4 regions of the Alkalibaculum bacchi genome follow, and region 4 is predicted to be linked to each of the others. Evidence: riboswitches for the same ligand, from Rfam matches in the RefSeq annotation. Region 4 holds a riboswitch; each other region holds the start of a gene.

Region 1 (7,479 bases), on a different contig from region 4:
GCATATTTGACCACCTTACCACCTGCTTTTTATAAACAAACCAAGCACCATAAACAAGCAACAAGTTACCAACATTAATTTATTCATGCGATCGATGTCTTCTACTGCTACGTCTTTTGTGTAGTCTCCGATGGTAGGTTTGTAGATTTCTTTGCCGAAATAGGTGTGGGTACCGCCTAATTGGATGTTTAGGGCTCCAGCTGCTGCTGCTTCGGTCCAAGCGGAATTAGGGCTATTGTGTTTGTCGTGGTCTCGAAGTAAGATTTGTAGTGACTTTTTAAAATCAAATTGAGCTATTATGGACGCTCCTGCCATGACAAAGCCAGATATTCTAGCAGGAATAAAGTTTAAAATATCGTCTGTTATAGCGGAAGCACAACCAAAATTAATATACTTTTCGTTTTTATAGCCTACCATGGAATCTAAAGTGTTTACTCCCTTATACGCCATAGCTAGGGCTGGTCCTCCTATAAATAGGAAAAAAAGAGGTGCAATGATTCCATCTGTGGTGTTTTCTGCTACGGTTTCAATAGTTGCCTTTATTACTTCATCTTTACTTAGCTCTGTAGTATCTCTTCCTACAATATACCCTACTTGTCTTCTACCATCTTCCAAGCTTTTTTCTAAAGCCTTTTTCACTTTTACGGCCTCATCCTTTAAGCATTTTGTAGAAAGAATAGCATAAGAAAAGTAAACATAGCCTACTATATAAAAGGGTTCACCAAATTGTCTTAGCATAAATAGAGGTACTAGAACAATAGATGCGGAAAACATCACTGTAGTTATAAGCAATACCACTCCTGCTCCTTTTAATGCTTTTGGGTTCGTTGAAAATTTTCTTAAAAGCTTTTCCATAAAGGAGATAAACTTCCCTATTAATACAATGGGATGAGGTAGAAAATAGGGGTCGCCTATAATTAAGTCTATAATAAATGCAATTGCTATATAATAAAGTTCCATAGTATTACTCTCCTAAATATTTTTTAAGACACTGAATCAAGTATTCATTGGCTTCTTTGCTTTTTACGGCAATCCTCGTATAATACTCATCTAGATAAATATAGGTAGAGCAGTTTCGTATCAAAATATAATCTTTTATTAATTTATCCTGGAGTTGGTCTACTGTAATACCCTTCTTTTGCAAATTTAATAGTAGGAAATTTGCTTTTGAAGGAAATACTGTAATACCCATTTTTTCGAGTTCTTCTCTTAAGTACTCCCTCTGAACCTCATTACGTGTTAGGGTTTTTTCTACATAGTCTTTTGTCTCTTCTAAAACGCAGGTCACATCGCTAGCAAAGGAAGATAAGCTCCAAGGGGTTTGCCTTTCCTTTAATGATTTGATGGTATCTTTGTTAGCACAAATATAGCCTAATCGTATACCTGGTATGGCAAAGATTTTTGTTAGAGAACCTGCTATGATTAATGAAGAGTACTCCTTTACTAAATGTTTGACACTATCTTCTTGTGCAAACTCAATAAAGGCTTCATCGACTACTACTTTTGCCCTACATTTTTCTGCGCTTTTTAAGATTTCTAGCATGATTTCATTTGGCATGGTAGAGCCTATAGGATTAGAGGGATTACAGATAAAGAGCATTGTATTTTCATCTAAAACCTCTTTTATTTCTTTTTTTGGATAAACTACCCTTCCCTCTTTAATCAATGGTAGATGAATAAGTTCTGCACCTACATTATTTGCCAGTCTCATATATTCTACAAAGCCAGGTTGAAGAATGACCACTTTCTTAGGTCTTATAGCTTCTGCAATAAGAGATAATGCACCAATCCCACCATTTGTAGGCAGTACTTGCTGTGGTGGCACATCTAAGTATTTTGCAATATTATTAGTTGGCGTCTTCATATCTACTTCAGGATAGTAGACGATATTATCTAGTTTCTCTTTGATTTTATCGATCATGATTTGCGGTGGACCTAAGGGATTTAAATTTGCAGAAAAATCAGTCCACTTTTCTGGATTACCTTCTCTCCATACATTCCCACCGTGAACATAGCTTGTCATATACAATTCCCCTTTTGATTATAATATAATGATACTAAGTCACCTACGGTAACTTTTGCATGCAATATAAATCTTTATCTTGTTGCTTAATTTTAATTTTTAAATATCTCCTTTAAAGATACTAGAAAGTCTCAGCCTTATTAGAGCAATTTTGTCATAAGCTCTAAATTACTCAAAAAATATATATGGGGATATCCAGCGATGGTATTCTTCTTTTCTAAACCGCATTCCCATTGTCTTAAAATTTTTTCATCACGATATTTTTTTATGCTGTATTTATATGTAAGCTCTTGTTCCTTAATTTTAGAGTGATGAAATTCATGGGCTCTTGTCGTATATTTTTGTCCCTCTATTTCTACATCCATTTCAATATAGCCAAAACGCTGAAGCCTCTTTGTCATTTCACATTCAATAGGAAGATATCCTACCATTTTATTTGTAGTATTATCTAGATTGGTAATGGACTGAGACAAGTACATAAAGCCTCCACATTCTGAGTAGCACTTGCCACCTAGTTCTAAATAGTCTTTTAAGCTATTTTTAAAGCTTATATTCTTTGCAAGGTCCTTTCCAAACACTTCTGGAAAACCGCCTCCAATATATATAGAATCTAACTTTTCTGGAAGTTTTTTATCTTCTAGAGGGCTAAATTCCACAATTTCAGCTCCAAGATCATGTAATAAATCTAAATTAGCTTCATAGTAAAAGGAAAAGGCTTTGTCTCTTGCTAGACCAATTCGTTTTCCATCATATAAAGGTAAATATTCTTTAGTAAAGTTATCGTAATAGCTACTATCGTATTCAAATTGTGGAGCGCGCTCTGCAATTTCCAACAAAGCATTTATATCTACGCTTTCTTCGATTATATCTACAAGCTTATCTATATTAGTATTCAGATGCTCTAATTCTCCAGCTGGTACTAAACCCAAATGCCTACTACTTAAAGATATATCGCCATTCTTCACCATATAGCCAATACACTTGGTATTTGTATTCGTCTCTATGATTTCTTTAATTAATTTGTAATGTTCTGCTCCAGAGACTCGATTGACGATAATGCCTTGTATGTCCACCTTCTTATTGAACTCTTTGTAGCCAAGCACCACTGCAGCTGCGCTATTTGACATACCTGTAGCATCGATGACAAGCACAACAGGGGTCTTTGTAATAACTGATATATGAGCGCTACTGCCAATATTAGAAGTAATGCCAAAACCGTCGTAAAGTCCCATTACACCCTCAATGATTCCTATGTCTTTGTTCTTAGTTGAACGATCTAACAGATATTTGATAAGGTTTTCATTTAGAATATAGCTATCTAGATTATAAGATGGGTTTCCTGTAACATATTTATGAAATCCAGGATCGATATAATCAGGTCCTGTCTTAAAAGGAGCTACTGCATAATTTCTCTTTTTTAAAGCGGCCATTATGCCTATGCTAATGGTTGTCTTCCCTACACCGCTATTTGTTCCTGCAATCATTATTCGATTCATCTACATTTACCTTCTGTCTATAAAATTTTATTCGGTGAGAAGTAGGAGTTTCTCACCGAATAATTAAGGAGGTAATACATTGTAAGTAAATAAAAAATTCCGACACCACGGTCGGAATTAGGGATTCAATTTAAGAAATCTCTCTTCCCGCCGAAGATTGTAAAGCAAATGGTATCCTGGCTTATGCTTCATCCTAACATCTACCTTCCCAGATTTTTCCAGTGGTATAAAAGATGCTCGTCAGCAATTACAGTAGCGGGGGCTGCAACGGATTTTAACCGTTTTCCCATAAATTTATTTACTTTCCTACATATTAACATATTTTTTATAAAAATGCAATGACTTTCTTATATATAAGTAAAGTCGTGAAAGTTCCCTTTGACCCTAACAGCTGTCTAGTCATAATATGAGCAAGGTTTATCTCTTAGGCCTTCAGAATCTAATCCTAGAATACTGATGGCTGATAACTGATGGTTAAGCTTTTTTGTATTTATATAATTTGTGATAGATCCCTTTTTTCCATCCATCCTCTACAAATCTCTACGCCTTCATTGGCCTTAATAGAGTATGCGTCTGCACCGATGTGCTTTGCAGCCTCATCAGTAAGAGGAGTACCACCTACAATGATTTTTACATCACTTCTAAGTCCAGCCTCTTTTATGACATCAACGGTGCGTTTCATAGCATCAATAGCTAATGTGAGAACACCGCTAAGGCCAATGATATCTGGCTTTATATCATGAGCTTTTTCTACAAAAGCATCTGCTGATTGATCAATACCTATATCGTAAACTTGAAAGCCTGCTGCTTCGGACATTCCTTTAAAAATATTTTTCCCTATATCATGAAGATCTCCTTGTACGGTTCCGATGAGCATTTTACCAATATAGTCTCCTTCTTTGTAGTGGGAAATATACGGTTTTAATTTATCGATGATTTCTGTCATGAGTTCACCAGCATAAATTAAATCACCTAGAAAGTATATTCCATTATGATAGTGATCGCCGACAATTCTCGTCCCTTTTTGGCTGTAACGAATGATTTCCCAGGCGCTTTCCTCTGTAGGATTTCCTCCTAAGTATTCATCGATCCGTTCAAATAATAAATCCTCGTCTAACTCCCCTATTGCATTTTGAATATCCTCTAATATCAATACAAATCCCCCCTACTATTAAGTTCTAAGTTCTAAGTTGTATATTGTAAGTTCTATGTAAAATCTTTATGTCACCATAGGTGACCATAATTTTACTTAGAACATAGAACTTAGATCTAGAACTACTTTCTTGGAATCATTACTACCTCTACTCCCATATCTAGTGCTGATTGTATTTTTTCTTCTACTCCTCCAGATGTTCCACTATCTTTTGTGACCATATACTTAATAGCATGTTCTTGAATAATGATCCGATTCATTTCGTAGCTAAAGGGTCCTTGCATGGCGATGATATTCTTAGGTGTAAAGCCTAAAGTTTCGCATTTTTCTAATACCTTTGATGTAGGCAATACTCTTATATAGATTCGATTTTTGGGAATCTTTTGAAAAGCTTGAACATTATTGCTACCAATAGCAAGTAATATATTACCTTCTTTTTCTATAAGAAGATTGCAGGCTTCCTCATAACTATGGGCTAAAATTAGCCCATTAATACCCTTTTTTTCAATGAATGAATCTCTTTCTATAACACGATATGGAATTTTAAGGCTCTTGGCACATTTTATCATATTTTCTGTCACTTGAACAGCATAAGGATGGGTAGTATCGATTATTTCATCAATATTTTTATCTTGGATAAATGCAAGCATCTCTTCATAATTCATCTTCTTATTATTAATAATCAAGTTTTCGTGAGGTTCGTATAATGAAGCTCCATACTCTGTAGCTGTTGATACTATGACTTTTTCACCACATTTTAATAATTGCTGAACATATTGTCTACCCATCTTGGTGCCAGCAAATACTAGTTTCAAATGCTGTACCCCCTAGGTGTAATAATATATTTGCCGTTAATATAGGTTTTAGAGTTTCCGATGATTACTGTTGAAAACATATCTACATCACAATTTGACAACTCACCTAAAGTAGAAATCTGTACGCTTTGGTCTTCTCTAAAAGCACTGCGCACAATGCCTACTGGAGTATCTGGAGATTTATATTGCAAAAGGATTTCTTGTGTTTTATTGATGTATTCTGTTCTTGATTTGCTCTTTGGATTGTAAAGTACTACGATAAAGTCTCCCTTGCCTGCACAATGAATACGATTTTCAATGGTTTCCCATTTTGTCAACCAATCTGATAAAGAAATCGTCACATAATCATGCATTAATGGAGCACCTAATATGGCGGCACTAGAATTGCCAGCTGTTACACCAGGGATGATTTGAACGTCAAAATCAGACATAGAGTATTCTTTGCTAATAATCTCAAGGATTAAACCTGCCATACCATAAACACCTGCATCTCCACTACTAACAACGGAAACGGTATTTCCTTTAGATGCTAATTCAATGGCCTCTTTGCAACGGTCTACTTCTTTTCTCATGCCATTGCTTACTACTTGTTTGCCTCCTATCAGATCTTTGATCAAATCAATATATGTATTATAACCAATAATAATATCGCTGTCCTTTAAAGCATTCACAGCAGAAAACGTCATATTTTCTCTATTTCCTGGTCCGATTCCAACTACGTATAATTTATTCATTTAAAGCCTCCTCATTTTTCTTCCACAAAGATAATGTTATTCCAGCATTCGCCCTTCTGCTTAAGAGACAAGTACCTCCATGAGATGAAATATATCCACATGGTTCGCTTACATTGCCTACTCCGATGGTCTTCTTTACAAAAGAGGATTGTTTAAATTTGTCCTCATGCTTTGCGATCTCACTTCGAGAAATGATTTCTAAATCTAAACCTAAGCGCTCCTTAGCTTTTAATAAGCCCTTTTCGTTTTTCTTTACATCTACAGTTGATAATGTTGAAATAGCATGTATACTAATATTTAATTCCTTTAAAATAGCGCAAATAAAGTCTACTATTGCATCCGCTGACGTATCTTTTCTGCAGCCAATACCAAAGATTAAGTTTTTGCTCATTAATTGTACAAAGGGTATGTCGAGTTGAATCTCATCTTTTTGCGAGATGATAATGACACCATCATAATTTACTAATTCATCGTAATCTTGGACCAGGACTACATTGTCACATACAAGATCTCTATGAATGAAAATCTTATCCTCATTGATAAGAGCAATAGATTCTTCATTTAAAATCATAGCAGTAATCTCTTTTGCACGAGTATAATCTACAATAGATAATTTATGTTTCATGGCAAAAGTATCTACTGCCATCTTTCCATTTACATCCGAAGAGGTTGTGATAATAGGTGTAGCCTTGATAATTTGACTTAAAAGCTTAGCATCTTCATTTCCTCCACCAATATGACCTGATAAGAGGCTAATGACAAATTGCCCTTTGTCGTCCATGACTAAGATGGCAGGATCTTTTAATTTAGACTGTATATGTGGGCTAATCATCCTTACTACAATGCCGCTTGCCATGATAAAGAGAATTGTCTTATAGGATTTGTATACGTCACGGACAATTCCCTTTAAATCATCACCTACTTTTGTCACTCCATTAGTATGGTATTTTTCAAGGGTATAGATATGGAAATTTATTTTTCTCTTACAAAGGTCTGCTGCTTCTAGCGCCCTTTGAACCCCTTTTTTACTTACTGTAACAATTGCCCAGGTTTCCAAGTTTATTTTCCTTCCCTAAACATATGTGTAAAGCTCTTGTCATAGAGTTTTGACAATTCATACTCGTCACCCAAAAAATTTCCTACTAAGATTTGAGCTTGCTTTGTAATGTTTTCATCAGCAACTTTTTCTGCGATGTTTTCTAAAGTACCTAAGACAATCTTTTGATCTGGCCAAGTAGCTCTTTGCACTACTGCCACA
Region 2 (7,479 bases), on a different contig from region 4:
GCGGGATTGGTCAGTGGCCCCAGAATATTGAATACCGTGCGTATGCCAAGCTCTTTGCGGATAGCCCCCACATATTTCATAGAGGTATGATACTTCTGAGCAAAGAAGAAACAGATATTCACCTGCTCCAGTAGCTTGACGCACTGCTCCGGGGATAGACTGATATTGACGCCCAGCGCTTCCAAACAATCCGCCGTGCCGCAAAGGGAGGAAGCTGCGCGGTTGCCGTGCTTTGCCACCTTTACACCGCAGGCCACCGCAACAAACGCGGAGGTTGTAGAAATATTGAAGCTGTGCGCGTTGTCACCGCCGGTACCAACGATCTCCATAACCTGCATATCATGCTCCACTTTCGTAGCGTGGCTTCGCATGGCTGCAGCACAGCCAGAAATCTCATCGATGGTTTCAGATTTTGTGCTTTTGGTGGAAAGCGCCGCCAGAAACGCGGCATTTTGAATGGCGGTCGTCTCACCGCTCATGATCTCATTCATAACGGTGTAGGCTTCGTCATAGGTTAAGTCACGTTTATCTACTATCTTTACAATAGCTTCTTGGATCATTGTTTTATCTCCTTTGCTAATTCTAAAAAATTCTTCAAAATAAGGATTCCATCTGGGGTCATGATGGATTCTGGGTGAAACTGCAGACCAAACACCAGGCTTTCGCTGTGCCGGACGGCCATGACCTCTCCATCCTCCGTTCTAGAAATCACCTGAAGGCAATCCGGCAGGGTCTCCTCCAAGACTGCCAGCGAATGGTAGCGTGCCACCGGAATCGCCGTTGGGCAGCCTCGAAACAGAGGACAGCTCTGATCCAGCGTGGTGATCGACTGCTTGCCATGCATTAGCTCTTTTGCGTAGGACACCATTGCGCCGTAGGCAGTGCAGATGACCTGATGCCCTAGACACACGCCAAGAATCGAGAACCGGCTCCCAAGTTCTTTTACCACATCCATGCAGATGCCAGCATCCTCTGGTCTTCCGGGACCGGGAGAGAGAATAATTGCCTCGGGTGAGAGCGACGCAATTTCTTCTGCGGACATCGCATCGTTTCGAATGACCCGTGTATCCGGATTCAAGGTCCCCACAAGCTGATACAGGTTATAGGTGAAGCTGTCATAGTTGTCAATGATCAGTATCATAGGTTTTCCTCCTCAGCCTCATGGAGCGCTTTGACCACGGCAGCGGCTTTATTCAGGCATTCCTGATATTCCGTCTCCGGCACGGAGTCTGCCACGATACCCGCACCGCTTTGAATGAATACCTTGTTGTTCTTTTTGTATACAATGCGAATAGCGATGCAGGTATCCAAATTGCCCGCAAAGTCTAGATAGCCGATAGCCCCACCGTAGATACCCCGCTTGTTATTTTCTAGATCATTAATCAGCTGGCAGGCTTTGATCTTAGGTGCGCCGGACAGGGTGCCCGCCGGCAAAATCGCATCCACGGCGTCCATCGCCGTTTTTCCCTCCGCCAGCTCACCGCGGACGATGGAGCCAATATGCATCACATGAGAATACCGTTCGATTTCATGGTACTTCTCCACTCCCACACTGCCAAACCGACTGATCTTGCCGATGTCATTTCGTCCAAGATCTACAAGCATATTGTGCTCAGCCAGTTCTTTGGGGTCAGCCAGCAGCTCCTCAGCCAGCGCATCGTCCTTCTCCTTCGTTGTTCCTCTCGGCCGTGTGCCCGCCAGCGGGAAGGTATGCAGTACACCATTTTCCAGCTTCACCAGCGTTTCCGGCGACGCACCCGCCACCTCCATATCCGAGGTAGAAAAGTAAAACATATACGGCGACGGATTCACCGTCCGAAGCATTCGATAGGTGTTCAAAAGAGAGCCTTCATAATCTGCCGCCAGTCGATTAGACAGCACAATCTGAAAAATGTCGCCCTCTCTGATGTGGTGTTTAGCCTGCTCCACCATCTGGCAATACTCCTTCTGACTGAACAGCGGCTGTAACTGAGACCTGAGATGCCCGGGTGGCTCCTCTCTGGGCGTTCCAGTTTTCAAAAGTGACGCCATCTGTGCCAGCTCCAGTAACGCCCGGTTGTATTCCGTTTCACAGTTGGCAAGAGAAATATTGACGATCAGCATAATCTTCTGTCGGTAATTGTCAAAGGCGATGACCTTGTCAAAGAGCATTAGGTCAATATCATTAAAGCCTTCTGTGTCTCTGCCGTCCAGTTGCAGGGACGGCTCAGCATATTTGAGATAATCGTAGGAAAAATACCCTACCAGACCCCCAGTGAACGGAGGCATACCGTCCGGACGTGCGCTTTTGTGTTCCTCGATGATCTGCTTGATGTATGTTCCCGGGTTGGTCGTCTCAAATCGCATGGAACCGATGCGCAACTGACCGTCTAAACAAGTGATTTCCAGCTTTGGGTCATAACCAAGAAACGTATACCGGCCCCAGTTTTCGTGATCAGATACAGATTCCAGGAGATAGCAGTGAGTGGATACGTTTTTCAGTATCTGCAGCACCTGAATAGGAGTCCCGAAATCCGATAAGATTTCCATACATACTGGCGCAGTTTTGTACTGCCCGGATTTCGCAAACTGTTTCAGTTCATTTAAGTTTGGCTTTACCTGCATAATATTTGCTCCTTTTCTATCTGCCAGGGAAATAAGAATAGCTTAGCTACCAGCGGCTAGTCTTCAGTCATCAGTGTTAGGGTCAAGTCTTATGGGTCAAAGATTTGGCCCTAACATAGGATGACTCAAGCAGCAGCTAGGGTCAAAAGTACAACTTTCCTATTACATAAAAAAAACGCCCCTGACAGAATTTTAATTCTGTCAAGGACGAATAAATCGCTATCCGCGGTGCCACCTTGATTTACGGAAATCCCGTACTCTTTTCAGGATACCATCATATCCCTGGCCACTTACGCGTGCCGGACGTCGCAGAATACTCAGATCGAAACCCTTTGACTGCGCCCTCAGCGGTCCATTTGATGACTTGTTTTCCGCCCGATTCTCAGCAACACGGACTCTCTTTGGGATCATGATCACCGTTATCTCCGCTTCAACGGTTTGCAACAGAATAGCACGATTTGTCCGTGTTGTCAAGTGGTTTATGATAAAAGTCATTTTGTTTCGCTTACAAATTTATATAGTTGGGCGGGTATGCGCTTCGCGCAATGATCAATTTAGAATTGAGAATTAAAAAACGCCAAAGGCATTTTTTAATAATCTCCTGTAGTTACTCCAGCCGCTTCATAAGTAGCCATTTCATCGGCCACTCTTAGTGCTGTATCTATTGTTGGGAACATAAGAGCCGCTCCTGTTCCTTCTCCAAGCCTCATATTAAATGCAATTCTTGGTTCTAGTCCTAATTGCTGTAGTCCGATACGACAACCTTTTTCTTCTGAGCTATGGGATGAAATCATGTACTTTGTTGCCACTGGTGCAATCTGAGCTGCTGTTAATGCTGCAGCTGTTGAAATAATACCGTCTAGAATAATTGGTACTTTTTTATAAGCTGCTTCTAATATTGCTCCAACTAATGCAGCAATTTCAAGTCCCCCAATCTTTGCAAGAGTGCCAACAGGGTCTTTTATATCGATATTATTGATTTGAATTGCCTTCTTAATTACTTCTTGTTTATGTATTAAAGCATCATCTTTTATTCCTGTTCCTCGCCCAGTTACTTCTTCAATAGAGCAGCCTGTAAATACGGAAATAAGAGCTGAACTTGGTGTTGTATTCCCTATTCCAACTTCCCCTGTAGCCAAAAGATTTATGCCAGAATTTATAGCATCTCTAGCAACTTTTGCACCTGTAAAAAGAGCTTGAAGAGCTTCTTTTCTACTCATTGCAGGTCCTTTAGCCATATTATCCGTGCCATTTTTTACTCGACTAGCCATGAGTTCTGGTGGATTTAGTGGACCAGCGATTCCGATATCTGTTGCGATAACGTCTCCTCCTCCACTTCGAGCGATAATATTGACTCCCCCGTTTTTATTCATATAAGCATAAAACAATTCAGCCGTAACCTCTTGAGGTGCAGCGCTTACTCCTTCAGCTACAACGCCATGATCACCTGCCATTAAAAGTACAGCTTTTCCTGTGATCTTAGGTTGAGCAGTGCCTTGAACTCCTGCAATTTGTTGAGCAATATCTTCTAATACCCCTAAGCTTCGAAGAGGTTTAATCTTAGCATCTAAACGAGCTTGCATACCTGCAATAGATTTTTCGTCTAACCCTGTAATATTACTTGTAAGCTCTTGTAATGCACTTTCAAGTTCTGCTTCACTTGCACTTTTCACATCTTTCAAATTATGAAATTTTTCGTTGATTGTATTCATTTTTATATCTCCTCCAGATTAGAATTATTATTAGATTGTGGCAAAAGCTAAATAATCAATCTTCCTCGGTCGCGACGCTCGCCAAATGAAAGCATAGCTTTCATTTCGTATCCACGAGACTCCTCAGTCAAATCGGCAAGCCGTTTGCCTGTTCCGTCTCATGTCTACTGCGAAAGCTATGCTTTCGCTTGGCTCGCTGTTTCACGAAAAAAAGTCCCGCCACAATAATATTATTTATTGTGGTCGGGACTTTGCCGTCATCTCCGCCGCTTCCCATTTCAGGAAAGGCTTCTCAATCTTAGGCAGGTCTCCTGGCTTTGACTCAAACGCCCTTTCGCCCCTTCCCAGCATTAGCCAGTGGTTAGCGTGAGCTCGTCATTACAGTGGTGGGTCCGCACCGGACTTTAAGCAGTAGAAATCTACAAATCTTAAATTTATGATTTCCTTACATAAGTTCGCCAACAACTCCTTCGTCGTAGGGCGAACTAATACCGGTTTCCCTATTCTCCTCATATGAGGCACCTAAAATTGCTTACATATTTTAATTTATTTATATTATACCAAATGGATTAAAATAGTCAATAGTGTGACTTTAATTTCTATCTATTTAGTTTAAACTCCTCTCTCATTGACAGCAATCTGCAACCTGTTTGTGATATAATTATTAATATTAAATAAAAAAGTGAGGCAGATACTATGATTACTCAGGAAGAAATTGAAAAGAAAATTACGGAATATCCTATATTTGAGTACGCATTTTTTGATACAAATGAATTAAGTTTTTACCCTAATGTAAGAACCATATGTGAAGTTCAATGTCCTCAATATGGAAAGTCCTGGTCCTGCCCACCAGCAGTGGGTACATTAGAAGAATGTAGAGAAAGGTGCTTAGCATATAAGGACGCTTTTATCTTTAGCACCGTTTCAGAAGTAAAAGATATACTCAATATGGAAGAAAGCCTTTCAACAAGAGGCGAACACATTGATATTGTAAACCAAATAAGAAAAGATGTCTTTCCTAAGGATGAGAACATATTAATTTTGACAGCAGAATCCTGTAGCATATGTGAAAAATGTACATATCCTGATAGCCCTTGTAAACACAAAGATAGGATGTATCCTTGTATTGAAAGTCAGACCATAATCGTAACGGAAATATGCGAAAATTACAATATGTCCTTTTTAAACGGTCATAATATCATCACCTGGTTTTGCTTGATTTTATACAACAAAAAGTAGCCATCAGCAACCAGCAATCAGCCACCAGTGCTCTTGGACTAGGCTTCGGTGGTCAAAGACACGTATCAAGCTAACTACCAGCTCCAATCCAAGTATTCTAGATTCCTCATAAGCTATTTAACACTAGAATCATTATTAAGTAGTAACCAATATTTCGTATAATATCAAATAACTAATAAAAAACCAGCTCTACTGGTTTTTTATTAGTTAAGATGTAAATACTAAAATTTAGTGTTCATAGATTTCTTCTTTTACAGCCAAATGGTTCTTTTCCTTAACCTTGTTTAAGTAAATAATATACCACGCAACCAAAACAATTCCCTTAATCACACTGCTTAAACTTACACTCCACCACACACCAGTAACACCTAGTACCGCATTAGATGAAAGAAGGACTGCTGCTGGAATTCTAAGACTTGTAAAAACAATGCTCACAACAGAAGGAGGTACTGTTTTTCCTAATCCATTAAATGCACCAGCTGTTGTAATTTCTAAGCACATAAACAATTGAGAAATTCCAAGTATTTTCAAATACTTGACTCCATAATAGATGGCTTCTTTTTCAGACAAAAATATGCTAAATATTGGCCTCGCACCAAAAATCAGTAAAACCGTAGTAATAAGTCCTATAGTCGTCATAATCCTCACGGCGATATGATAGCCTTTATTGATTCGATCCCACTTTTTCGCTCCATAGTTTTGACCTACAAAGGCCGCTAAAGCTGTAGAAAAACCATTCGCTGTATTCCAAGATATGGATTCTATTTGAGATCCTATTTGTTGTACTGCTACAGGTACAGGACCCCACTGAGCTATAAGTCTTGCAATGATCATAGATATAAAAGTAAAAAGTCCATTTTGCAACGCAACTGGTAGACCCAATGTAAATACTTTTTTTAGTATATTCCAATTAGGTACTTGAAAAAAACCCACTTTAGAGGTATAGGATAATTGAGCTTTAACTGCCTTAAACAAGAAAAAAGTCACAATCATTTGTGCAAAAACCGTGGCAATTGCTGCACCTTCTACTCCTAAAACAGGAAATGGTCCTATTCCTAAAATCAAAAGGGGATCTAGAATAATATTTGTAATAACGCCTATGACATTAATATAGAAAGGCGTTCGACTGTTTCCATGCCCATTTAAAACTCCGGTCAGCACAGGATTTAAAAATGTAAAAATCATCCCATATGAGACAATGAGCAAGTAATCCTTAGCCATTTGAATAACAGAAGGATCTCCTAAATGGAAGAAATCAATTAGTGAATCTTTGAATACTATGAGAACTGTACTATAAATAAGAGCCAGAAAAATAACTAGCTGCAAACAGCTTCTAATAAACTCTAGAGCAGATTTTATATTCTTTCCTCCTATAGACTGAGCCACGCCTACTTCTGCACCAATTTTTGGTATCATAATAAAAGCCATAGCCAACCATGGAAAAAAACCAGCAGTACCAACTGCTGCTACAGCTTTGCTGCCTAGCTTGCCAATAAAAATCATATCAGCTAAACTATAGGTCATTTGAATAAAAGAGGACCCCATAATGGGTAGTGCCAATTTTAATAGTGTCTTTTGTATGCTACCTTCTGTTAATAAATTTACTTCTTTCAATGTCTGTTCTCCTTGACGTTAGATCATGATAGAGTATTATAACATAATTGCTCTTAATTTACCTCTAAAGGGTAAAAAACTAAATTTATAGATTAAGACTTTATCATATTATTCTCTTGTCGATCATATTAAACTATAGAAATTTTCTCATTATTTGCGTGAAATTTTCGTAACTTCTACCGTCATAATCTATTATAATTAAAATGAGGTGACATATGATTATCCTTACAGCAAAAGACAGCGATTTAGATTATGCAACAGGGATCAATCTAGGTAGCGATGATTATTTTACGAAGCCCTTTAGTGCCAT
Region 3 (7,479 bases), on a different contig from region 4:
CTTTTTTTTCATCTTTTACTCTCCAAATTAAAATTACTTAAGAATTTTTCATAATGGTCTATAACATAAAAATTATTCTTTTTCTTTAGTTCATCTATAATTTTTGTTGCCTTACCCTCTGTATAATCATACTGCCCATTTTTCTCTATAAAATAAATAGGTTTATCTACATCTTTTAAAATTTCTAAGTTAATTAGATTACCGTTTCCATAAGGCATATTGCTGACGAGAACATAATCGGCCTGATGTAGCATTTCTAAATTTAATTGTCCTTGTTCTTTCGTCATTGCAGAAAAAGGTGGGGCGTCTACTACAGGAATATTTAATATTCTGCACATCTCCCAGTCGCTATCCCCTTTATTAAGTATGCCTGCAGATAAGATCATTCCGAGAGAATTAAATCTTTCTAAAATTTCTTCTCCTGAGCCTCCACCACAAAGTATGTGTACTCTTGTATCTTGTTTATCCACCTTTTCTTTGATAACTCGAAGAGGCACAATTTCTCTTTTGCCGATAATCTTATTTTCTCGAATAATCATTTCCATTTTGTACAGTTGAGATAAATATTTTTCATGGATAACTTCATCAGGACTTCCTTCTGCTAAAACTTTTCCTTTGTTAAGAAGTATTAGCCGATCGCTAAATCGAGCTGCTAAATTAATATCATGAAGAATAGCTACTACAGTAACCCCTCTACTCTCTTTAAGTTTATGAATCAATTCCATGATTTCTAATTGATGATGGACATCTAAATGAGAAGTAGGCTCGTCTAGTAGTATTAGATTCGCTTGTTGAGCGATTGCTCTAGCCACGACTACTCTTTGACGCTCACCACCGCTTAACTCGTTAAACAATGCATCCTTAAAACGCCATGTGTTGGTCATTTCCATAGCTTCTTGTACAATTTCAAAATCCTTTGAAGTTTTCTTATGTTTTCGATCTATATGAGGATTTCTGCCCATCATGACGATATCTAAATTTGTAAACTCGTATTCAATATTAAACTCTTGAGGTACTACTGCTACAAGTTTTGCTAGTTCTTTTTTTGATATGCTTGTACTCTCATGATCTAATATGCGAATAGAACCACTGCTCTTTGGAATAATATCTGTAATAGCTTTGACTAAAGTGGATTTGCCTGTACCATTAGGTCCAATAATTCCTACAAATTCACCTTTATAGACAGAAAAATCCAACCCATTTATGATCTTTTTCTCCCCATAGGCTACTTCTAAGTTCTGTATTTTCAATACTTCTCTATTCATACTATATGCCTCCACGTTTTCTCTGTCTAAGAAGATATATAAAGAACGGACCACCAAAAATAGCTGTAATAACACCTACAGGTATTTCTTGAGTCATAAGACTTCTTGCTGCCGTATCACATAATATTAGAAAAATACCACCTAGCAAAAATGAATAGGGGTACAATTTTTTATGCTTTGGACCGACAAAAATTCGAACTACGTGAGGTATAATCAATCCAACAAATCCGATAATCCCTGTGATACTAACCGTAGCAGCTGTCATCAACGCAGTAACTACTAATGCGATAAGCTTTAGTTGGTCTGTATTTACGCCTAACTGAGAAGCACTATCCTCACCTATGAGCATAATGTCCATCTGACTATGTAAGCTATAAAGAATAATAAAGCCTATAACTACATAAGGGATAATAATCAAAACTTGCTCCCAACTCTTTCCATTAAAAGACCCCATAGTCCAATAGATAATCTGACTCATCTTATCCGAAAAAATCATAAGAACGGAATTTACTGCAGATAAAAATTGAGACATGGCCACACCACTAAGCAGCAATGTAGGTACAGGTACTTTATTGCCTATTTTAGAGATATTGTAAACTAATAATAAGGTAAGTAAAGCAAAGATAAAAGCCAGTATAGAAACAAGATCTTTACCATTGAAACTTAGGTTCATGGCGATGCCAATAGATGCACCTAGCGCAGCACCAGAAGAGACCCCTAATAAGAATGGGTCTGCCATAGGGTTTTTAAAGATTCCCTGATATGCAACACCGCAAATGGATAAGGTGCCTCCGACTAATAAAGCCAGTATTACTCTGGGCAGTCGTATATTCCATATGATCGCTATCGTAGATGCCTTAATTCCTTCTACATTCCCAATATTAAAAAGTTTGTGCAATAATACCTGAAATGTTTGCCCTACTGAGATATTTGCTACACCTAAATTAGTACAAACTAGAATGGTAATAAAAGCTAAAATAATTATTGTGATTAATGAGTGTTTTCGAATTCGTTTTTTCATATTTTCCCCTTATGTATGTCCTTAGGTCAAGAATAGCACTTTCGTATCCTAGAAAGTAATAAATTCATAGGGCAACCAACGATTGCCCTATCATTTTATTAAGCAGGTAATTTCTAAATTATAAACCACTACTATCTTCAGTGGCAAAATGACCCTAAAGGAATACCCAAGCGCTAGTGACTAGCAACTAGCGACTATTCTTAAAATGCTTCTGGATGAATTGCTTTTGCTAAAAATTCTAAACCTTTCATTACTCTTGGACCTGAACGAGATAAAATGTCATTTTCTTCTGTTCCCCATGGGAAATAAACAATATTATCATTTTCTACAGCAGCAACTGATTGAAGTCCACCATTGCCCTTGATCTCCTCTACTGTAGGGTATAATGAAATGTAAACATCAGGATTTGCATCTACAATTTTTTCTAATGTCAAAGTTGGCCATGCTGTATCAGAGTCTGCTGCAATATTTACTGCATTAATCTCCTGTAGCATAGAATCAATGAACGTATCTGCTCCTACTGAAACAAAATCTTGTAAGTCTACAAATACCTTTTTCTCTTCTGTGTCTTTGACTTTATCTGTAATCTCTTTTCGAGCAATATCTAAGTCTTCTACTAGTTTATTTGCAGTCTCTTGAACATTTCCAATCTTTCCAATTAATTGGATATTTTCTAAAACACCATCTACATCTGTTTGATCTGAAATGACAATTGTTTTTATCCCTGCAGCTTTGATAAGTTGTGTTGCATCTTCAGGCATAGGTGATGATACAAAGAGAACCTCTGGTTCTAAATCGATGATAAGTTCCGTATTGGGTTCTACATAATTTCCTACAACTTCAATCTCTTTTGTTTCTTCAGGATAATTACTGAATTCATCTCTACCTACGATTTGATCTCCTAAACCTACAGCAAAGAGCGTCTCTGTAATAGAAGCAGATACAGAAACAATTCTTTCAGGAGTTTTTTCAAGGGTAATTTCGTTATCTGCAGTATCCTTAAATGTAAATGGGTATATAGTTTCCGTACCGTCACTTGATTCGGTTGTTGTATTCCCCTCTCCTGTCGACTCTTCTTGTGGTTTATCATTTGAACACGCTGTCCAAGTAAATGCCATTAATGTGACGAGCATTAGTATTAGTACTTTTTTTAATGTTTTCATTTTGTTACCTCCAGTTATTTCATTATAATTTGTTTCTTAACGCAACAAAACCTTCTACATTTGAGAAGGTTTTCATATTAAACACGCACAACACCATCCTCCCCGATAGTTCCTAGTTTCTTAAGGCAGGTCTCCTGACTCGTGTTTCAATCTCCACTCTTCCTTCCCATCGTTTAGACAGTGGTTTTTATTAGAGTTTCGTCCACACTTACAGTAGCGGGGGCTGTAGTGGTTTTTCACCACTTTCCCTATTAAGCATTTGCACCTTATAGAGCTATTTTATTTTATAAGATTATGCTAACACAAAACCTATGAAATTTCAATATAAAAAGCTGAATGCGGAAAGCCGAATGCCGAATGCTCACCCTGTGGGCGAGGTTTTTTTATTTTTCAGTTCAAATATACTGAGCTTTTATATGATTTAATCACAAATTAACTCCTTATAATATAGACATAATCCCTTTACCACGCAATCTTCGCATAAGGGTTTTCGAGCCTTACATACTTTTCTACCATGTAAAATTAGCCAATGATGCGCTACAGACCAATCTTCTTCAGGGATATTCTTCATCAAATCCATCTCTGTGTTTAGGACATCTTTACTCTCTGCTAAGCCAATTCGATTAGAGACTCGAAACACATGGGTATCTACAGCTATGGCATTTTGTCCAAAGGCATTACTCACTACTACATTTGCAGTTTTTCTTCCCACTCCTGGAAGTTTCATGAGCTCTTCAATAGTATCTGGCACTTGACCCTCATACTCATTTATTAATATAGAGCAAGTAGCGATAATGTTTTTGCTCTTTGAATTGGCGAGACCACATGTTTTTATATAATCTAAAAGTTTAGGCTGCCCTAACTCTAGTATAGCTTCTGGTGTATTGTAATCTACAAATAATTTATCTGTAACAATATTTACTCTAACATCCGTACACTGAGCAGATAGAATCGTTGCTATTAACAATTCAAAAGAAGTTGTAAAATGAAGAGCTGGCCCAGCATCAGGGTACTCTTTTCCCAATAATTCTAATACTTGTTTTATGTCTTTCTTCTTTAACAAAAAATCCCTCCTCTAGAAAGAAATTCGTTTATTATTATATCATAAATATGTCGCAGATTGCTTCAGCGACTTTTATGTATTCCTCTTAAAGAGAAGATACAAAGACTTGAATACATTTTTCCCTTTATATAATCCCCTATACGAAAGAGAATTTATTTAGCAAAATAATACAAATTAATATCTAACTGACGTTTATTATGCTAAAATATTCATTGGGCGCTATTTTTATAAAATAGTGCTATGGACAATAAAGGAGTTCTTTGTATGAATAACAAGAAAATGTTATTAGGTGATTTAGGCTTGCTTATAACTGCCTTTGTATGGGGAAGTGGGTTTGTTGCTGTAAAGAATGCTTTAGACACTTTGTCTCCTATGTATATTATGACCCTTCGCTTTGGCATTGCAGCTTTGCTAACGGGAATATTATTTTATAGGAAAGTCATCACTATAGATAAAGAACACTTAAAAGCAGGGTTTATTATTGGACTTTTTTTATTTTCAGCCTTTACTACGCAAACCATCGGCTTACAGTATACATTAGCAGGAAAACAAGCTTTTTTAACTGGTACTAATGTGGTGATGGTTCCCTTTTTATTTTGGCTTATTAGTAAAGAAAGACCAGATAAATTCAGTGTTTTTGCTGCTATTTTAATGATTGCAGGTATTGGCTTATTAACACTTGATTTAAACAAAGGCTTTGTATTAAACAAAGGAGACATACTTACCTTAATATGTGCATTGCTCTTTGCTTGTCATATGATAGCAGTTGGTATTTATGCAAAAAAACACGATCCTATAAAACTTACAGTCATTCAGTTAGGTGTAGCCTTTATACTTTCTTTAGTAACTATGTTGGTTACCAGTGATCCTATACTATTTATTCCAGATAGTGGAATAAATGAAGTGCTGTTCTTGGGATTATTTTGTACATTTATGGCTTATCTCATTCAAAATATTGCTCAAAGATATACTACCCCATCCCATGCAGCTTTACTGCTTAGCTTAGAATCCTTCTTTGGTAGCATTATGTCTGTAATCTTTTTAGGAGATCTATTTAGTCCTAATATGATTGTAGGCTCCGTCTTAATTTTTACGGCCATTATTACTGCTGAAACGAAGTGGAAGTTTCTCAAGTTAAAAAAGCAAAATCAATCAATCGAAATGAACAATGGATGAACAAGTGCCTTGGGCACTTTAGTTCTACGTTGTAAGTTGTAAGTAAAAGCTTTTAGGTCACCAATTATAACTAGGCAAGAGACAGGGTCAAAAAGTAGAACTTTTCTGATAAAGAACAATCGTTTAACAATTGTTCTACCATCGTTAAATAATAGGAGGTTATTTTAAATGAATTATAATGAAGCTTTAGAATTTATTCATGGCACTTATGCCTTTGGTATCAAATTAGGTCTTGATAATATTGGAAAATTATTAGAATACATGGATAATCCTCAGGACAAATTAAAATATGTGCACATTGCTGGTACCAATGGAAAAGGCTCTACAAGCAATATGATAAGCAATGTCTTAAAAGAATCGGGCTATAGAGTTGGTTTGTTTATTTCACCATATTTAGAAGAATTCACAGAAAGAATCCAAATTAATGGCGCTCATATTTCAAAAGAGGATTTAGGCAGAGTTGCTGGAAAGGTGAAGGAATCTATAGATAAAATGATGAGTGATGGTTATTCACACCCTTCTGAGTTTGAAGTGGTCACTGCTATTGGCCTTCAATACTTCTACGAACAAAAAGTAGATCTGGTAACTTTAGAGGTAGGAATGGGTGGTCGTTTTGACGCAACAAATATCATTAAAGCGCCAGAAATATCCATCATCACTTCTATTGCTTTTGATCATATGCAATACCTTGGCAATACATTAGAAGAAATCACCTTTGAAAAAGCAGGTATCATTAAAGAAAATGGACATGTAGTCTTATATCCACAAGGTGAGCAAGTAGAAAAACAAATTCGTGGAATCTGTGTAGAGCGGAACAATGAGTTTTATCCAACTAATCCAAGTATAGTAGAGTCAAAGAGCGCTTCTCTAAAAGGACAAGAGCTTTCCTTTAAAGGTAGTAAAAATCTAGAACCATTTGACTTTAAACTAAGCCTACTTGGAAATCATCAGATTTTAAACTGTGCCACTGCCTTAACGGCTTTAGATGTTCTAAAAGAAAAAGGATACCATATCTCTACAGAGTCCATTCAAAGTGGAATGTCTAGCGTACGCTTCCCTGGTAGATTCGAACTCTTACGAGAAAATCCTACTATATTCATTGATGGTGCACACAATGAAAATGGCATCGATTCACTGGTAAATACGGTAAAAACATATTTAGATAAGAAGGTCACATTGTTCTTTGGTGTTTTAGCAGATAAAGACTACGATCCTATGATTGACAAGCTAAGGACGATTTCAGACAAAGTATATACTGTAACTCCAAATAATCCAAGAGCAATGTCGTCACAAGAATTAGCAGAACATATCAAGAAAAGATCCCCAGAAATAAATGTGACTCCTTTAAAAACAATAAAAGAGGGCGTAGAAATAGCTTTAAATGGCTCTAAAGACGATGTATTTATTTTTGTAGGTTCTTTATATATGATTGGAGAAGCGAGAACTGCATTAGTTTCTAGTCTTTAGTCGCTAGCCTTAAAGAGTCAGGCAGGATCTAAGGTCAGGAAAATAGCCACCAGTACTTTAGCCACTTATAGTGGCTTTAAAGTTCCGCTTTCAGCAGTTAAGTTTTTGCTGACCACCTGACCACCTGACCACCTAAAAAAAGCTCGTTCCCTTCGGAAACGAGCTTTTTTTAAACAAGAAACTTAATATTTGAATAATCGTACTCTTGGCTGAATATATGTTCTCTTTCTTTGTACTCAGCGATTATATTTTCATCAATACCAAACAATCTACCAGTAACGCTAGATAATACGCTTACTAAGTACTCAAGATCTACATCATATT
Region 4 (7,479 bases):
TTTTATTCTATTTCATAGTAAATCAATATGTTTAATATAATTATATATTCACTTTAATACAATGTCAATCATATTATTAATTTATAATTCGACATATTTTTTTAATGATAATCTTAAAATACATTCTTTGCAGATTTATTGCGGTTACGTCAAATGCCACATTTGTTTATAGTGACGTTATTAGTCTTCTTTTTTGTGTTTTAATATAAAATTGTAAAGGTTTCTCTTTTGGAACATAGAATATATTGAATCTCAAAAAGGAGGTACACTATGCAATTTTTCTACACGGTTCAATCAGGAGATACCTTGAGCAATATCGCAGCACGTTGGAGTATTCCCCAAGCCTCCCTTATGGCGGCTAATAATTTATCTGCTCCCTATTTAATTTATCCTGGACAGCAATTATCTATGCCTCCAGGCGTAACTACATATGTAGTTCAACCAGGTGATACTCTCCATTCTATTTCTACAAAATATAAAATCCCTTTACGCACCTTAATTTCAGCAAATGCTATTGATCAGCCTTATGTTATTACTCCAGCGATGGTTTTAAATGTCCCTAGAGGCGTACCTTATTATACGGTTAAACAAGGAGATAGTCTGTACAAAATTGCTTCAAAATACAATGTAACCTCAAATGGGCAACCACAACCTGATTTTATTGTAATGGCAAATCCTGGCCTAACAACTAAGATCATCCCTGGAATGAATCTACAAATACCTTATGGGCTTCCAAGTGTCTCAGGGCAAATTGCCTTACTGTTAACAGACCAATTTAGAGATTATATTGTATTATACAAACCTCAGTCAAGAGACGAAGTTTATTTAGCAGTGGATAATGCAGGAAGAAATTCGAGAGTCTTTTGGTCCCCTAATAACAACAGAATTGCTTATATTGATGAAGATGGTGTTATTTCAATTATGGAGCTTACTACAGATAAGATAGCAAAAATTGATCAAATACCTGCTTCCGCCTTTGTGGACTGGTCTCCTGACAGTCTAAAAATTGCATATCTATCAGGATGTAGGGAAGATCGGCCACCAGTGGAGGTGTGGATTGTAGAACTAAATAAACCAGTTCCCCAGAATGTGATGAGTGGATTTTTGTTTTTTGACTTAGATTACAATCATTAGCAACCAGCCATTAGCTTTCAGCTGCTAGTGCTCTAGGGTCAGGTCTCACGGGTAAAAAACTTTACTATTTTATTTTAATTATAAAATTACATATTTAGCAATTATTTACTATTTTATCGATACAAATTCAGGTATAATGTAGTAATACAATGTGCAAATACGTAATTAGGAGGCAATAATGAAAATTGGCATTATCGTTCATTCAAAATCAGGCAACACCTATTCCGTCATTGAAGGAATACAAGAAAAGCTTGTCCAGAGAGGTCATGATGTGAAAATTGAGAGGATCCAAACAGAAGGCGAAGAAAACCTTAATGAGGTGGACCCTACAAAAATTCACCTAGGGACAATACCTGATGTGAGTCAGTATGATGGGGTAATTTTAGCAGCACCTGTGAGAGCTTTTTCTATCTCGCCTATTTTAGGAGCTTATCTTACCCATATAAGTTCATTAGAAAATAAAAAGGTAGCGTGTTTGGTTACTCAGTTCTTACCATTTCCCCAGATGGGCGGCAAACGGGCAATCAATCAGATAAAACAGGCTTGTAAATCCAAGGGAGCAATTATAGCTGGAACAGCAATCGTAAATTGGACCCATCCAAAAAGGGAAGCTAAAATTGTAAGCGCAATTGAAATAATTAGCAAGCTGTTTGGTTAATTACTCTAGAGAAATAACTTTAATATAGGGTGGACTACACTATCCACTCTATATAATATCAATATCTTTTTGTTCGTTTTAACTTAAGTGGAATATATTAAATTATTATACTCCACTTTTTACAGTTCTTTAGTTGCATATACTACAACTGTATGATTCTTGTTTTCTTTGTATACTTGAGCAGCATTCACTTGGATCGTTTTTTACGATATAGCTAATGTATTATGGTTAATTAGTACGTAAATTTTCTGATCTCAATACATATTTTGATGAGGTTCATCCTGTTTCTAAATAGGGAATTCTTGAAATCATTCTAATTCCTGAATAATTATTGTATACAATAGTCACATAAATTAGGATGAAATACAAAATTAGGATTATAATAATTTTACCTTTAACCAGTCTAAGAGCATAAGTTCCATATCCGCATCTCCTTTTACCGGAGAATTCGAAGCTAAATTCTTGCCTTCTTTATAAAATTGCAATGCCTTATTTATGTCCTTAGTATAATAAATCTCATATGCCATCATTAGTCTCTTCTTACTCATCTGAAACCTTGATGCTTTTATGTATTTCTTTAACTTTTTATTATAGAGACGATCTATCGTAGATTTATCACAATCTGTAACTAATTCTAAAAACAATCTTTCACAGTTTATTTCATTGACAAATAGAAGTGCAATGCGGTCCATATGTTCTGTAAGAGAAAGAAGACATGTTTTTGCAGATTCTATATCTAGGTGATCTAAATGATAGCTGTATTCCATTAATCTCATAGCCGTATTAAGAGGCTGGCTTACATCTGCATTATTATTTAGCACAAATTTACTTAAAGGTAGTTCTTTCATCCTAATCCCTAAGCTCTGTAGTCCATTTACCTCTAATTGAACATAAAACCCTCTCCTTGCATCTTCATCCTTTAGCATAGAGTAAATATTATGTCCATCATTGGGAACTCCTCCAATTTTCATTGGAATACCATTGGTCACTGCTGCTAGTATTCCAGCGAATGCAGCCAATAATAATATAACTTCTAAAACAAATGCCATTTCTTTAATAAGAACTATCGTAGATATACATAATGCGGACACGAGTAAATTTATGATGACTCCACCTAAATTGTAGAGAACAAACGGAAATTCCCCATCCTTTATTTTGGGTGGCATCATAAGGCATTGTCCAGCCGTACCAGGTATATTAAATTTCTTTGTTTTTAGCTTTCCATCTTCTTTTACTATAGTGATAGATCCTATTCGAAAAGAAACAAAAGTATAATCTGTTAACAATCCAAAAATCAAGTGCCCTGCCTCATGAATGATAATATGTATTATATATCCAATAACAAACAATATGATTAGGCCATAAAACTTCAAAAGTCCAATGAATATATTGTCGCTTTTTAACCATGGATTAAAAAAATCGCCTATAAAAAAACCTAATACGCCGCCAAATACTCCACAAATTACAATGCTTTTTAGTGTATCTAACCAGCCTTTATTCTTATACTTTGATTTGCTATGATTGCCTTTACCCATTAAATCCTCCACTTGATAAATTTTTAATAATAATTGCATTATAAGTCTACTTTACCATAATATAAATCCCTTTTGTAGTTATGTATAAACAAATGTTATTCACTCTCTATTAAGATTTTTAAGTGTATGTATAATTACTTCTATTTAGCTAGCATGAGCATCTAAGATTATGCTAAAGATACAATTTGAGATAAATGTTAGAAAATAATAGATACCTATAGTAGCTTTTGAGTTAATGTATCACTTTAACCAGCCTTACCCTCCTTGATATTCAAGAAGGATAAGGCTCATGTAGAACATTAATATAAGTCCTTGCACCAAATTATAGTCTGAATTTTTGTTTGATTACAATAATTGTAGATTATTGACTATTGCCAAAGAAATACTAGTATATTAGGTGTTTTTTATTCATTCATATCTTAGCATTTCTCAATAAAACACCCTAAATATGAATAAGATACATTGTATTTTGTTAGTTGTTCTAATATGGTTTCTTTCTGTCCTGATATGATAAAACAAGTGACTGGTCCAGCAGATTTTTTTATATCTACTTCTACTGTCTGTGTATATTTAAAATCCAAATCGTTACTTTTGCAAAGCTCCCCTATCTCATAATCAATGCCCTTTGAACCGACAGGAAGTATTTCGTTGATCCCTAGTATATCTTTAATTAGGCTTATTATTTTGATATTGGGTATTTCCTTAGACTTTAGCACTTCTGACCCTACCTTAGGCTTTCCAACCACAATAAGGTCATCTCCCTTATAGGTCCTTGGCTTCGTCCAGTTTTTAAGATCAATCATGCCTATAGCCGTTATACCTATAGATGTTTGTACAGTAGGCATATTTTCTTCTGTACTCCCTGTAAGGAGCATTTCTTGATCTAATCCACAATCAGTAATTGCCTTCTTTATTCCACCGATAATTTTTTCCCCAGTAGGATTCATCTCTACACAAAAATTATTCACTATGGTTATTGGCTTAGCTCGAAAAGCTAATAATTCACTTAAAGCCACACCTGCTGTAAGGTACCCAACTACTTCTTGTGGTGTTTCTAGCGCATCATGCTTTTTCATACCTATTCCACCACAAGAATCACATGCTAATACCATCATTGTTTCTTCATTTATGTGCATTAATGTTAAGTCTCTAAATTTATTTACCTTCAATATACTCACCTGTTCGCCAATTTAGTTTTAGTTAAATTCTCTTCTTTAGCAAACTGTATAAAACAGCAGCTGCAAGGACGTTAACTGTTGAAGCCAGTAATAAGGGACCTACCAACATGAAAAAAAACTCTTTTACAGTTGGAATCATTCCTAATAACTGCATGATTAATACAGATAAATAAGTTGCACCTACTCCATTTAGGATAATTGCAATAGTACTATTTACAATTAAATTTATGCGATTGTTGAGATAACCATATAACCAGCATATAAAAGCCATGGTGCACATTACGACTAAATGAATAGGGATAGACATAGGAAAACCACTTGTCATAGCTGTGAGCAGGTGACCTATTGCCCCAACTGCTGCACCTGCTACTGGACCTAATAGTAAAGCAGCAAAAAAGGCTGGCAATGCATCTAATGCGATGGAGCCCAAAATTTTAATTTGTGCTCCTATAAATGCTAATGCAATTAATAAAGCTGTGTAAACTAATTTCCTAGTTTTAGTGACTTGAGTGTTTTGAATTAATGAGTTCATAACTTCCTCCTTAAATTAATAAATTATTATATTAAAATAAAAACTTTCATTTACGTGGACATATGAGTTGATTTTTCTACACCTCGAAATCGGCTAGGCCGATTCCTCGGTCGCGCCATTCGCTAAATGAAAGCTAAAGCTTTTATTTACGGATTCTTTTTATCATACGCGTCAAATTAGTAAACTATTTGGTGCGTATGATAAAAAGAATCCTGCGAAAGCTTCACCTTCGCTTGGCTCATTAGTTCGCGAAAAAAAGAAAAGTTTATGACCAATATAAAATTGATCATAAACTTTACCGTCGCTTACGAATTCTATGATACAGGCAGGTCTCCTGGCTATGACTCACGGCAATATATTCCTTCCCGTTACCAGTGGATAATATACATTGCTCCTCATTTACAGTGGTGGGTCCGCTCGAGATTTTCACTCGATTCCCTATTCTCCTATTAAGGCACCTGATTCATACATATGTATTTGTTATAACAATATTATAAACATTTTAATTTGATTTGTAAAGCTTAACGATATAGCGAAATTTAGAATATAATATCTAATACACTATTACTCTTTACTCTCATATAACGGATATATCGCAGTCAGAAGTAAATCTGATCTGTAGAAAAATCTTTTAATCTAATATAAAAATCAAGTAATTCTCTTAACGCATATACTGGAACTGGCCCTACTAACTCTGTGTCTGAAATATTTACATTATATCTGCTCGCTTCAAACTTTATTGTTTCATATACTCTATGTATAGGCGTCTTTTCATAATTCGTTAAATTCATAGATACTTGAATCATCTTTCTGTCTGGTATTTCTAATGCAATAGCGCGGACATGCTGGTATCCACCAGAAGATCCTCTTATAGCAGTAGCGATTTTATTTCCTATTTCTAAGTCTTCAGTATCTAAGTTGATATTAAATGCTAATAGGGCAAATCTTGATCCTACAACAGTGGCTCCACTCTTAGGATTAAATTCAAATGGACCTTCATCTGGTTTCCAGCTTTCGTCCTTCATTTTGTCAGCTAGTGCTTCATATTGACCTTTCCTAATTTTAACTAAGGACTTTCGATCATCCCTAATGGCTGAATCCTCATAATAATATACTGGTACGCCTAAGCTGCCCATATACCTACCATATTCTTTAGAAATTTCTACAGCTTCCTCACCAGTCATATTTAATATAGGTATAAAAGGTACTACATCCACTGCTCCCATTCTTGGGTGACTTCCTCTATGCTTCGTCATATCGATAAGTTCAATAGCTTTTTTCGATAATCTTTTTGTAGCATCTAAAACAGCTTCACATTCTCCCTTATAAGTGAATACAGATCTATTGTGGTCCTTATCAGAATTTAAATCTATAATTTCTATATCATTACCTACCATTAACGATTCTTTTATTTGTTCTATCTTAGCTCCATCTCGTCCCTCACTTATATTTACTTCTACAAGTAAAATCTTCATAAGTAACCCCTCCATTTATACGAACCCTTTAAACTTATATATAATTAAGCTTTTCATTACCATTAACACATATACAAGAAAGCGTCTGTGGCGCATTAGTCGCTCGTCTTTAGTCACTAGCATTTGGGTATCCCTTTTGGGTCTAGATCCTTCGCTTGCGCTCAGGATGACTGAGCAGGAGCTAGGGTCAAAAGTAGGTGTTTCCTAGTACATTATAAAATCGCAAAGCCATTATACAAATGGCTTTGCGGTTTTATATTTCCATCTGATTTAAGATATCTCTCAATACAATCAATTCATCCTTAGAAAGTGTAATCCCCTTCCCCATCTTCACATGATCTGGTGCCCAATCTCTTAAATCGTATTTAGGTGCTCGTTCATTCCAGCTAATCAGATTAAGCTCTTTTACCCAACCTTTATTGCTTTCAGATATTGTCCCTATCGTTTCAACAAGTTTAAATTTAATTTCGGCCATTATATTATTTCCTCCTTTGTATTATTCATTTCTTGAACCTTCTGCTTAATGTATCAATTTCAGTAATATTAATTCCCTTATCTTTTTATCACACAAATAAGGAACAAGTGATTACTGTATCCACCATCTATTTAATTCATAATGAGGCATATCTTGCACTTCATCAAAATAATAACCTGGAGTAAACCCCACTTCTTTACCTATTTCTGCACATTTCCTAAAAAACTCTAAATCCCCATAAGGATCATCCGTATCGTCTTCGCAAATATCAAATGCATGCCTTTTAGTGTGTTTACTGTTTTTCGTCCATGTAACCACTAAACCAGGTGTAGTTCTGCCCTGTTCATATAGTATATCTTGTCGAGCTTGCGTTCTATAGGTTTCTGTAATCCGCACATTAAGTCCATTTTCTTCGCATTTTTCTAAAAATTCAAGGGCCAATTCCCTAGTTTTGGGACTCAGCTCATTTAAATCAGAAATTCTTTCAGTAGA

Evidence for each region. Region 4 has a riboswitch for cobalamin ahead of DES36_RS10700 (ECF transporter S component). Riboswitches for the same ligand answer to the same signal wherever they lie in the genome.
Region 1: it holds a riboswitch for cobalamin, as region 4 does, so the genes downstream of both, DES36_RS03490 (cobyrinic acid a,c-diamide synthase CobB) here and DES36_RS10700 (ECF transporter S component) in region 4, are expected to answer to the same signal.
Region 2: it holds a riboswitch for cobalamin, as region 4 does, so the genes downstream of both, cobT (nicotinate-nucleotide--dimethylbenzimidazole phosphoribosyltransferase) here and DES36_RS10700 (ECF transporter S component) in region 4, are expected to answer to the same signal.
Region 3: it holds a riboswitch for cobalamin, as region 4 does, so the genes downstream of both, DES36_RS01800 (ABC transporter substrate-binding protein) here and DES36_RS10700 (ECF transporter S component) in region 4, are expected to answer to the same signal.

What each region holds. Positions count from the first base shown of each region.
Region 1 covers NZ_QNRX01000003.1:181,067-188,545, forward strand. Annotated here, with positions in the region: gene cbiB (adenosylcobinamide-phosphate synthase CbiB) at 16-960, opposite strand; gene DES36_RS03485 (pyridoxal phosphate-dependent aminotransferase) at 965-2,023, opposite strand; gene DES36_RS03490 (cobyrinic acid a,c-diamide synthase CobB) at 2,164-3,519, opposite strand; cobalamin riboswitch at 3,669-3,837, opposite strand; gene DES36_RS03495 (cobalamin B12-binding domain-containing protein) at 4,010-4,672, opposite strand; gene cobK (precorrin-6A reductase) at 4,795-5,487, opposite strand; gene cobJ (precorrin-3B C(17)-methyltransferase) at 5,484-6,221, opposite strand; gene DES36_RS03510 (cobalt-precorrin 5A hydrolase) at 6,214-7,278, opposite strand; gene cobM (precorrin-4 C(11)-methyltransferase) at 7,281-7,479, opposite strand, start outside.
Region 2 covers NZ_QNRX01000005.1:68,670-76,148, forward strand. Annotated here, with positions in the region: gene trpD (anthranilate phosphoribosyltransferase) at 1-560, opposite strand, end outside; gene DES36_RS04975 (anthranilate synthase component II) at 557-1,141, opposite strand; gene trpE (anthranilate synthase component I) at 1,138-2,604, opposite strand; gene cobT (nicotinate-nucleotide--dimethylbenzimidazole phosphoribosyltransferase) at 3,195-4,316, opposite strand; cobalamin riboswitch at 4,601-4,857, opposite strand; gene DES36_RS04995 (DUF2284 domain-containing protein) at 5,013-5,555, shown strand; gene DES36_RS05000 (MATE family efflux transporter) at 5,784-7,169, opposite strand; gene DES36_RS05005 (winged helix-turn-helix domain-containing protein) at 7,385-7,479, shown strand, end outside.
Region 3 covers NZ_QNRX01000002.1:70,048-77,526, forward strand. Annotated here, with positions in the region: gene DES36_RS01785 (cobyric acid synthase) at 1-12, opposite strand, end outside; gene DES36_RS01790 (ABC transporter ATP-binding protein) at 9-1,265, opposite strand; gene DES36_RS01795 (FecCD family ABC transporter permease) at 1,267-2,286, opposite strand; gene DES36_RS01800 (ABC transporter substrate-binding protein) at 2,487-3,449, opposite strand; cobalamin riboswitch at 3,557-3,733, opposite strand; gene nth (endonuclease III) at 3,871-4,512, opposite strand; gene DES36_RS01810 (DMT family transporter) at 4,777-5,688, shown strand; gene DES36_RS01815 (bifunctional folylpolyglutamate synthase/dihydrofolate synthase) at 5,857-7,155, shown strand; gene DES36_RS01820 (TetR/AcrR family transcriptional regulator) at 7,325-7,479, opposite strand, start outside.
Region 4 covers NZ_QNRX01000014.1:56,079-63,557, reverse strand. Annotated here, with positions in the region: gene DES36_RS10720 (LysM peptidoglycan-binding domain-containing protein) at 271-1,134, shown strand; gene DES36_RS10715 (flavodoxin family protein) at 1,313-1,792, shown strand; gene DES36_RS10710 (hypothetical protein) at 2,170-3,366, opposite strand; gene DES36_RS10705 (AIR synthase related protein) at 3,747-4,496, opposite strand; gene DES36_RS10700 (ECF transporter S component) at 4,528-5,037, opposite strand; cobalamin riboswitch at 5,345-5,514, opposite strand; gene ftcD (glutamate formimidoyltransferase) at 5,637-6,512, opposite strand; gene DES36_RS10690 (YdbC family protein) at 6,766-6,987, opposite strand; gene DES36_RS10685 (M15 family metallopeptidase) at 7,099-7,479, opposite strand, start outside.